Regions from separate parts of the Leucobacter holotrichiae genome, predicted to be linked through region 2. Evidence: predicted binding sites of a transcription regulator. Region 2 holds the regulator's gene; the other holds the start of a gene.
What was found. The regulator LexA, encoded in region 2, represses DNA repair genes until DNA is damaged. The targets are predictions, from matches to a motif close to TCGAACANNTGTTCGA.
Positions count from the first base shown of each region.

Region 1: the regulator LexA is predicted to act here: its motif matches at 1,460-1,475, upstream of AC0KXF_RS07295 (Rv2578c family radical SAM protein).

Region 1 covers NZ_JBVUAC010000004.1:139,323-144,502, reverse strand. The annotation lists gene AC0KXF_RS07300 (3-methyladenine DNA glycosylase) at 1-394, shown strand, start outside; gene AC0KXF_RS07295 (Rv2578c family radical SAM protein) at 381-1,451, opposite strand; gene AC0KXF_RS07290 (chorismate mutase) at 1,606-1,905, opposite strand; gene AC0KXF_RS07285 (adenylosuccinate synthase) at 1,957-3,243, opposite strand; gene AC0KXF_RS07280 (DUF3151 domain-containing protein) at 3,301-3,711, opposite strand; gene AC0KXF_RS07275 (YajQ family cyclic di-GMP-binding protein) at 3,730-4,218, opposite strand; gene AC0KXF_RS07270 (dicarboxylate/amino acid:cation symporter) at 4,458-5,180, shown strand, end outside.
Region 2 covers NZ_JBVUAC010000001.1:654,115-659,294, reverse strand. The annotation lists gene AC0KXF_RS03105 (methylenetetrahydrofolate reductase) at 1-364, shown strand, start outside; gene lipA (lipoyl synthase) at 609-1,577, opposite strand; gene lipB (lipoyl(octanoyl) transferase LipB) at 1,733-2,434, opposite strand; gene lexA (transcriptional repressor LexA) at 2,527-3,186, opposite strand; gene AC0KXF_RS03085 (hypothetical protein) at 3,449-3,862, shown strand; gene AC0KXF_RS03080 (histidinol-phosphate transaminase) at 3,915-5,012, shown strand; gene hisB (imidazoleglycerol-phosphate dehydratase HisB) at 5,023-5,180, shown strand, end outside.

The DNA.
Region 1 (5,180 bases), on a different contig from region 2:
CTTCCGGTTCTTCACTCCCTCGGCGGCGCCGCTCAACGCGCTGCAACCGACGCGCGAGACGCAGCCCGAGTTGGAGCAGTCTGGCTGCCTGCACGCGGGCATGGACGTCTACAAGTGGGCCGCCAAACTCGGCCCGATCATCCCCGGCGAGCTGCTGCTCGACTGCTTCGAGCTCGCGCGCGATATCCGCGAGGTCGACATGCAGGCCTCGCCGTACGACGTGACCGGCTTCTTCGGCGCCGACGGTTCACCGCTCACGCCGATCGCGATCGAGACGTCAGAGGGCAAGCGCGAGTACGTGCGCAGGCAGCGCGGCTTCGCCGAGCGGGGCGACGCGCTGCGCCGCCGAGTGCTCGCGGCGATCAGCGTCGCTCGGGCGGCTAGAAGAGCGTAGGCGCGGGTGCACCCGGGGTGTCGAGGGCCGCGAATTCGACGGGTCGGCGAGCAGCCTCGCGGCCGAGCTCCTCAGCTGTGCTGCGCCTCTCGCGCTCGAGACCGAAGCGCCGGATCAACGGGCGGATCCGCGCCGCCAGTTCCATGCGGTACGCCTGCGGGGCGCGACTCGCGCTGCCCGGGTAGAGCCTCCGATACTCGGGCAGGAGCTCCGGATACTCCCGTTCGAGCCAGGCGAAGAACCAGGGCTTCACGTGCGACCTGAGGTGGAGCGCGCCGTAGAGCACCGAGCGCGCCCCGGCGTCGCGGATGTCCTGCAGGAGCGCGCCGAGCTGCGCCGGCGAATCGGTGAGGTGCGGCAGGACCGGCATCAGGAAGACGTCCACCTCGAAGCCCGCCTCGCGCGCCGCGGCGACCGTGTCGAGCCGGGCGCGGGTGGTGGGGGTGCCCGGTTCGATCGACTGCTGCAGTTCAGGATCGCCGACCGCGATCGACATCGCGAGCGCGACGGGGACCCGCTGCCTGGCCTCGGCGAGCGCAGGGAGGTCCCGCCGTAGCAGCGTGCCCTTGGTGAGGATCGACATCGGCGTGCCGCTGCGGGCGAGCGTCTCGATGATTCCCGGCATCAGGCGATAGCGCCCCTCGGCGCGCTGATAGGGGTCCGTGTTGGTGCCGAGTGCCACCCGTTCCCGTGCCCAAGAGGGCCTCGTGAGTTCGCGCCCGAGCACCTCGGCCACGTTGACCTTCACCACGACCTGCGAGTCGAAGTCGCGCCCGGCGTCGAACTCGAGGTAGCGATGGGAACCGCGGGCGAAACAATAAACGCACGCGTGCGAGCACCCGCGGTAGGGATTGATGGTCCAGGAGAACGGCATCGACGACTGGCCCGGCACCTTGTTCAGCGCGCTCTTCGCGATCACCTCGTGGAAGACGAGGCCGGCGAACTCAGGGGCGCGCACCGTGCGCAGGTGCCCGGGCACAGCGGCGACTTCGCCGAGCTCGAGCCCGGGGAGGGCCTCCTCGGCGGTCGCGTCTCGGCGCTGTCCGCTCCATCTCATGGATTCATTCGAACATATGTTCGAATGAATCGCAAGCACGAGTGTCTCGAGCCACGACTTCTGCTCAACGCCGAAGATCCGGCGTATCCCGAACCAGCACTCGCGATCCGATTCGGGATACGCCGGATCTTCGGCGCAGTGCAGGCGCGGGCCGCTACTCCGTGTCCTCGGCGATCTGCGTGTGGTGGTGGATCACCTCGGCGACGACGAAGTTGAACCATTTCTCGGCGAACTCGGGGTCGAGGTTGGCCTCCTCGGCGAGCGAGCGCAGCCGCGCGATCTGGCGCGCCTCGCGGGCCGGGTCCGAGGGGGGCATGTCGTGGGCTGCCTTCAGATGGCCGACCTCTTGCGTGCAGCGGAAGCGCTCGGCCAGCATGTGCACGAGCGCGGCGTCGATGTTGTCGATGCTGGCGCGCAACTGCTCGAGCTGGGCCCGCGGGGTCGGATCGCTCATGGGTGTCTCCAAATCGTCACTCAGCACGGAGGGGTGTCGCACCTGTCGCACTCAGTCGAGCAGATCGTGGCGCACCACGACCTGCTCGCGCTCGGGACCCACCCCGATCGCGGAGATGCGCGATCCGCTCATCGCCTCGAGGGCGAGGATGTACTCCTGTGCGTTCTTCGGCAGGTCCTCGAAGCGACGCGCCCCCGAGATGTCCTCGGCCCAGCCGGGGAACTCCTCGTAGATCGGCTTCGCGTGATGGAAATCGCTCTGATTGACGGGCATCTCGTCGTGGCGCACTCCGTTCACGTCGTAGGCCACGCAGACGGGAATGGTCTCGAGCCCCGAGAGCACGTCGAGCTTGGTGAGCACGAAGTCGGTCACGCCGTTGATGCGAGCGGCGTAGCGCGCGATGGGCGCGTCGTACCAGCCGCACCGGCGCGGGCGCCCCGTGGTCGTGCCGTACTCGTGGCCGACGCTCGCCAGGTGCTCTCCGAACTCGTCGAAGAGCTCCGTGGGGAACGGCCCGGCACCGACGCGGGTCGTGTAGGCCTTGACGACCGAGATGACGCGATCGAGCTGGTGGGGCGGCAGCCCCGATCCGGTGCTCGCGCCGCCGGCCGTCGCGTTCGAGGAGGTCACGAACGGGTAGGTGCCGTGGTCGATGTCGAGCATGGTCGCCTGGCCGGCCTCGAACAGCACGGTCTTGTCGGCCTGCATGGCCTCGTGCAGCAGCAGGCCGGTATCGCACACCATCGGCTCGAGCATCTCGCGGAAGCTCAGCAGGTCCGCGATCACCTCGTCGGCCTCGATGGCGCGTCGGTTGTAGATCTTGACGAGCACCTGGTTCTTGAACTCGAGCGCCGCCTCCACCTTCTGGCGGAGGATGCTCTCGTCGAAGAGATCCTGGATGCGGATGCCGACGCGGTTGATCTTGTCGGCGTAGGCCGGGCCGATCCCGCGCCCCGTCGTGCCGATCTGGCGCTTGCCGAGGAAGCGCTCGGTGACCTTGTCGAGGGTGCGGTGGTAGGCGGTGATGACGTGCGCGTTCGCGCTCACCTTCAGCTTCGACACGTCGACACCGCGGCTGCTGAGCGCGTCGAGCTCCTGCTTCAGCACGCCGAGGTCGATCACCACGCCGTTACCGATCACCGGCACGACGCCGGGAGTCAGGATGCCCGATGGGAGCAGGTGCAGCGCGTACTTCTCGTCGCCGACGACGACGGTGTGGCCGGCGTTGTTGCCGCCGTTGAACTTGACGACGTATTCGACGCGACTGCCGAGCAGATCGGTCGCGCGCCCCTTCCCCTCGTCGCCCCACTGGGCACCGGTGATCAGTACAGCGGGCATCTCAGCCCCTTCCTTACAACTGGTCAGTTACCGGCCCAGTCTACCCGGCGCGGGTCATCACCCCTCGATCGCGGCGATCGCCCCGGGGTCGGCGCCGTTCAGGAACTCGGTGAGTCGCTCGACCTCACCCTGCTCGCCGATGCGGCCGGCGGCCCGGCGGAGCGCGTAGAGCGCGCGCAGCACACCGCGATTGGGCTCGTGCGACCACGGCACCGGACCGGCGCCGCGCCAGCCAGCCTTGCGGAGCGCGTCGAGGCCGCGGTGGTAACCGACGCGCGCGAAGGCGTAGGCCTCGATCTCGTCACCGGCCGCATCGGCGCGGTCGGCGAGGATCACCCACGCGAGCGGCGACTCGGGGTGGTCGCGCACGACGGATTCGGGATCCGCGCCCGGCTGCGACGCGGCCGCCGCCGCGGGATCCTCGCTCAAGAGGGTCGGCTCGGGGCCGAGCAGATTCTCGCCGATCACGTTGCGCCTTTCGAGAACTCAGCGGAAGTTGACGAACTGCAGCGCGACATCCACGTCGGCGCCCTTGAGGAGCGCCATGGTCGCCTGAAGGTCGTCGCGGCTCTTCGAGCTGACCCGCAGCTCGTCGCCCTGGATCTGCGACTTGACGCTCTTCGGGCCCTCGTCGCGGATCAGCTTGTTCAGCTTCTTCGCGGTGGGCTGATCGATGCCCTCCTTGAGCTTGCAGTCGATGCGGTACTCCTTGCCGCTCGCGTAGGGCTCGCCGCTGTCGAGCGCCTTCAGCGAGAGCCCCCGCTTGATGAACTTCGACTGCAGCACGTCGAGCACCGCGTTCGCGCGCTCCTCGGTGTTCGCCTTGATCTGGATGCTCTCGCCCGAGAGCGTCACGTCTGCGCCAACGCCCTTGAAGTCGTAGCGCTGCTCGACCTCCTTGCGGGCCTGGTTGACCGCATTCTCGACCTCCATCGAGTCGATCTTGCTCACCACGTCAAACGAAGAATCTGCCATAGGCACCAGGATACCGGGCCTCGACGCGACCGCCCAGCAGGACGACATATGCAATGTTTCGCAATACGTGGAATAACTCTCTCGAATAGATTGCTACACTCATCTGCGGCCCGGGCTTCACGCCCGCATGCACTCCGCGGATCCGCCCCGCCGATCCCGCGCTCACCCAGCGAAAGGAACACCTCGTCGTGTCGACAACAACGGCCGCCCCCGAAACGCGGCGGCGCCTCCCCAAGTGGATGACCTCCTTCGGCTGGCAGATCCTCGCCGGCCTCGTGCTCGGCCTCGTGCTCGGCGGCATCGCCATGTCGCTCGGCGCAGACGCCGAGGACAACAAGAACGGCCTCCACGCCACCCTCGCCACGATCGGCAGCAGCTACGTCTCGCTGCTGCGCGCCGCGGTCGTGCCGCTCATCTTCACCGCGATCGTGTCGAGCATCGTCGGCCTCCGCCAGGTCACGAACGCGGCCCGCCTCGCCGGCCAGACCCTGCTCTGGTTCGCGATCACCGCGCTCATCGCAGTCTCCATCGGCATCGTGCTCGGCGTGGTCTTCCAGCCCGGCACCACCGCTTCGCAGTCCGAGCTCAAGCCCGAGGACCCCTACACGGTGGGCACGTGGTGGAATTTCCTCACCGGCCTCGTACCCGCGAACTTCCTCGGCCTGGGCGTGAGCGGCAGCGTCGACGCCGAGACCGGCGCATTCACCGGATCGGCCAGCTTCAACGTACTGCAGATCATCGTGATCTCGGCCGCCGTCGGCATCGCCGCGCTCAAGGTCGGCGAGAAGGCCGAACCCTTCATCCGGCTGACCGAGTCCGCGCTCTCGATCATCCAGAAGGTGCTGTGGTGGATCATCCGCATCGCCCCGATCGGCACCGTCGGCCTCATCGGCAACGCCGTCGCCGAGTACGGCTGGGACAAGATGGGATCGCTCACCTGGTTCGTCGCGGTGCTCTACCTG
Region 2 (5,180 bases):
GGCGCAGTTCGCGATCACGCAGCTGTTCTTCCGGCCCGATGAGTACCTCGGGTTCGTGAGCAACGCCCGCAGCGCGGGCCTGCGGATCCCGATCCTCCCCGGCCTGATGCCGGTCTCGACGAGCGCGCAGCTGCGCAAGGTGGCCTCGCTGGCGGGTCGGCCGGCGCCGGCGAGTCTCGAGCGGGCGCTCGAGGAGGCCGGCGGCTACGCGCCCGAACTGGGGGTCGAGCACACGGTCGAGCTCGCCCGCGAGCTGCTCGCCGGCGGGGCGCCCTCGGTGCATCTCTACACCTTCAACCGGCACGAGCAGGTGCTCGCCGTGCTGCGGCAGCTCGAGCTGCTCACGCCCGACCCGGTCGCCTGACGGCAGGCGCGCCTGCTGCGGGATCCGTCCTCGGCTGCGCTGTTTCTGCCGCCGCCCGCGTCGTTCGCGCCGCTGCGCCGTTTGCGCCGCCGCGTCGCGCCGGGCGCGACGCGCGCACCGTTGTAGGCCTCCTGCACCATTGTGGACCTCTCGTACCGCGCGAGAGGTCCACAATGGTGCAGGAGGTCTACATCAGCGGGGGAGTCCGAGCCGAGGAGCTCCGGCTCGCACCCGGCGGGGTCCGCTACACCGCCTGGAGGAAGGCGTCATCGGCGGCGGCGCGCTCCGCGAGGTGCTGCAGGTGGGCGGGAACGGGGCGCCCCTTCGCCGCCATCGTCTGAGCCCAGAGCCGCCCCGCCCGGTAGGAGGAGCGCACGAGCGGGCCCGCCAGCACGCCCGCGAAGCCGATCTGCTCGGCCTCGGCCTTCAGCTCGACGAACTCCTCGGGCCGCACCCAGCGATCGATCGGGTGGTGCAGCTTCGAGGGCCGCAGGTACTGCGTGAGCGTGAGGATGTCGCAGCCGGCGTCGCGCAGCTCGCGCATCGTGTCGGTGATCTCGCGGCGATCCTCGCCCATACCGAGAATCAGGTTCGACTTCGTGATCATGCCGGCGTCGCGTGCCTGGGCGATCACGTCGAGCGAGCGCTCGTATCGGAACCCGGGGCGAATGCGCTTGAAGATGCGCGGCACGGTCTCGAGATTGTGGGCGAACACCTCGGGCGCGGCCTCGAACACCTGCGTAAGATCCTCGGGGCGTCCGCCGAGGTCGTCGGCGAGGCACTCGACGCCGGCACCGGGGTTGAGCGCGTGGATCTGGCGGATCGTCTCGGCGTAGAGCCAGGCGCCCGTGTCGGGCAGGTCATCGCGGGTGACGCCGGTGATCGTGGCATAACGCAGACCCATCGTGCGCACCGACTCGGCGACGCGACGCGGCTCGTCGGTGTCGAGGGGCAGCGGCTTGCCCGAGGTGATCATGCAGAAATCGCAGCGGCGGGTGCAGATCGAGCCGCCGATGAGGAAGGTCGCCTCGCGATCCTCCCAGCACTCGTAGATGTTGGGGCAGCCGGCCTCCTGGCACACGGTGTGCAGGCCCTCGCGCTGCACGAGCGAGCGCACGTCGGTGTACTCGGGGCCGGTGCGGGCGCGGGTCTTGATCCACTCGGGTTTCTGCTCGATCGGCGTCTCGGCGTTGCGCGCCTCGATGCGCAGCAGCCTGCGTCCCGCGGGATCGGCCGGGCGAGGCACGGCGGTGGTGCTCTGCTCGGCGGAGGGGTGCTCGGCGGTGATGCGCCCGGCGGCGATCCGCTCGGCCGCCGCCTCCTGCTCCGCGAGGATCTCGGCGAGGGGCCTGCCGATGTTGGCGGCGCTCATTCGGCGACCTCCGCGAGGCTGGTGGAGAGGCGGGCCGCGAGGCGCGGCGCCACCTCCTCCGGGGTGATGCGCCCGCCCGCGAGGACGCTCAGCGTGGTGACGCCGGCGTCGGTGATGCCGCAGGGGACGAAGTTCGCGAACGGCGCGAGGTCGTTGCAGCAGTTCAGGGCCAGGCCGTGCGTGACGATCCCGTCGCTCGTGTGGATCCCGATCTGCGCGTACTTCTCGACCGTGCCCGGGCTCCGCTCGGCCCAGACCCCGGAGCGGCCCGGTACGCGGATTCCCGCGACGCCGAAGCCCGCCGAGACGTCGATGATGACCTGTTCAAGCTCGCGCACGAAATCGACGACGCCCAGGCGTTCGCGCAACCGCACCACGGGGTAGACGACGAGCTGACCCGGGCCGTGCCAGGTGACCTTGCCGCCGCGGTCGACGGGCACGACGGGGGTGCCGTCGTGCGGGTACTCGTCGGGGTCGGATCGCCGGCCGGCCGTGTAGACCGCGGTGTGCTCGAGCAGCAGCACCGTACCGCGATTCTCGCCCCGCCTGACCGCTTCCGCGGCGGCGCGCTGCAGTTCGAGGCCGCGCTCGTAGGGCACGGTCTTCGGAGCGAACCCCGCGATGACGGCGGCGGGCGGGGCAGCGGAGACGGCAGGCGGAGGGTCGGTCTCGAGGGTGGAGAGCGGGAGGGAATCCATGGGGACCAGACTAGTTGTACCCGGTTCAACAAATCAAAGGCGATGAAAAAGGCCGGGGTGTCGCGCCCCGGCCCGTCGTCGACCCGCCCCCCTTATACGGAGCGGAAGACTGCGACAACGCGGCCGAGCACCTCGGCGTGGTCGCCGAGGATGGGTTCGAACGCGCTGTTGCGCGGGAGCAGCCAGGTGTGCCCGTCGCGACGCCTGAAGACCTTCACGGTGGCCTCGCCATCGAGCATGGCCGCCACGATGTCGCCGTTCTCCGCCTCGCGCTGCTGTCGCACCACCACGAAGTCGCCGTCGCAGATGGCCGCGTCGATCATCGAGTCTCCGATGACCCGGAGCATGAAGAGCTGCCCGTCGCCCACGAGCTGGCGGGGGAGCGGCACGATCTCCTCGACCTGCTGATCCGCCGTGATCGGGACGCCGGCCGCGATCTGCCCGACGAGTGGAACGTAGGCCGCCTCCTCCACCTGCTGAACGGGAGCCTCCGCGATCGCGGCGCTCGTGCTCGCGAGCTCGACGAGGATCTCGAGCGCGCGGGGGCGGTTCGGGTCGCGCCGGATGTACCCGCCCAACTCGAGGCGGCTGAGTTGGTGGGTGACGCTCGAGAGCGACGAGAGGCCGACGGCGTCGCCGATCTCGCGCATGCTGGGCGGATAGCCCCGCGTGTCGACGGAGCGGGCGATGCACTCGAGGATCGCCTGCTGCTTCTCGCTCAGGGGCTTCCGGGCGGGGGGCGCGTCGCTCATCGCAGTCCTTTCCGAGGCCCGAGGGCGGTGTCGGTGTGGGTGGATCCATGAATGTCAGTGGTTGCTGGTTCAGTGATCCCGTTGATCGAAACCCTAGCCGCTGGGCTCGAACACTGCCAAACAAGTGTTCGAGTGTCGTGGAAAAGATCGAAACATATATTCGAATCTCTGCTTGCGGTCTTGATCTATCGAAGATATATTCGAAATAGATGTTCGCGCCGACGTGATACTCGCGAATATCGGAGAGAACGGAGAAGCCACCATGAGCGCACAGGCGGTTCTGCAGCAGGAGAGTCACCCGGCACGTACGACGGGCGCGAAGCTTCGTCTGACCCGTCGCGGGCGTGTGGTCTTCGGTTTCCTCGCCACAGTGCTCCTCGCGGGGCTGCTGGCGTTGATCGCGACCTTCGCGGCTCCGCAGGCGCTTGCATCTGTCGGCGCTGCGGGCCAGGGCTCCGACCAGCAGTTCCACTATGTCGTGGTGCAGCCCGGGGCTTCGCTGTGGTCGCTCGCGACCGAGCTCGATCCCGAAGCCGATCCTCGAGACCTGGTCGCGGAGATCGTGCAGCTCAATCAGCTCGATGGCTCCGGCATCGAGGCTGGCGACGCGATCGCGGTGCCGCTGCGCTATTCCGACAGCCCGGCGGTGTTCCAGTCCGAGGAACTCGCGGCCTGAGGTGCGGGAGGGGCGTCCACGGCCCCCGGTCCTGCGGCTCTAGAATGGTTCGGTGACCAGTCTGAGCGACCTTCCTCTCCGCGCTAATCTCGTCGGCAAGGTGCCCTACGGGGCGCCCCAGGATCCCGTTCCGGTGAGCCTGAACGTCAACGAGAACACGCATCCGATTCCCGAGAACGTGGTCGCCGACATCGTGGAGTCCCTCGCGAATGCGGTGCGCGGGGTGAATCGTTATCCCGATCGGGAGTTCGCCGAACTGCGCGAGGCGCTCGCCGGATACCTCGGGCACGGGCTCACCCCCGACCAGTTGTGGGCTGCGAACGGCTCGAACGAGGTGTTGCAGCAGATTCTGCAGGCCTTCGGCGGACCGGGTCGTTCGCTGCTGAGCTTCACTCCCACCTACTCCATGTACCCGCTGCTCGCCTCCGGCACTGACACCGAGTGGGTCGCGGTCCCGCGCCCGGCCGATTACGCTCTCACCCCCGACCTGGTCCAGGAGGCGCTGCGCGAGCATCGCCCGGATATCGCCATCCTGTGCGGCCCCAACAACCCCACGGGCACCCCGCTCGATCGCGAGGTGATCCTCGCCGCTTATGACGCGTTCGACGGTATCCTCATCGTCGACGAGGCGTATCACGAGTTCGACGCCGAACGGGAGAGCGCGGTCTCCCTACTACCGGGGCGCCCGCGCCTGCTCGTATCGCGCACCATGAGCAAGGCGTTCGCCTTCGCGGGCGTGCGCCTCGGGTACCTCGCGGCGGATCCCGCCGTGATCGACGCTCTCAGGCTCGTGCGGCTGCCCTATCACCTGTCCGCGCTCACGCAGGCCGCCGCGACCGCGGCGATCCGCCATTCCGCCGAGATGCTCGCGACGGTCGCCGATATCCGTGAGCAGCGCGATCGGCTCGCCGCGGCACTCGAAGGACTCGGATACAGGGTGCACCCCTCGGGCGCGAACTTCCTGCTCGTCGGCGGGTTCTCCGATCCGGACGGCGTGTTCGAGACCCTGCGCGCGCAGGGCATCCTGATCCGCAACCTCGGCATCGACGGGCATCTGCGCATCACAGCGGGCACCGAGGCCGAGACCACGACCGTCATCGAGGCGATCGCGGCCCTCACCCCCGAAAACGCCCGCTCGGATGCCCGATAGAATCGAGCTCATGACCGCAGCAGCACGCACCGCCTCGCTCGAACGCTCCACGAGCGAGTCGCAGATCAGCCTGAGCCTCGACCTCGACGGCACCGGCGCCTCCGACATCGATACCGGCGTGCCCTTCTTCGACCACATGCTCACGGCGCTCGCGCGGCACTCGCTCAC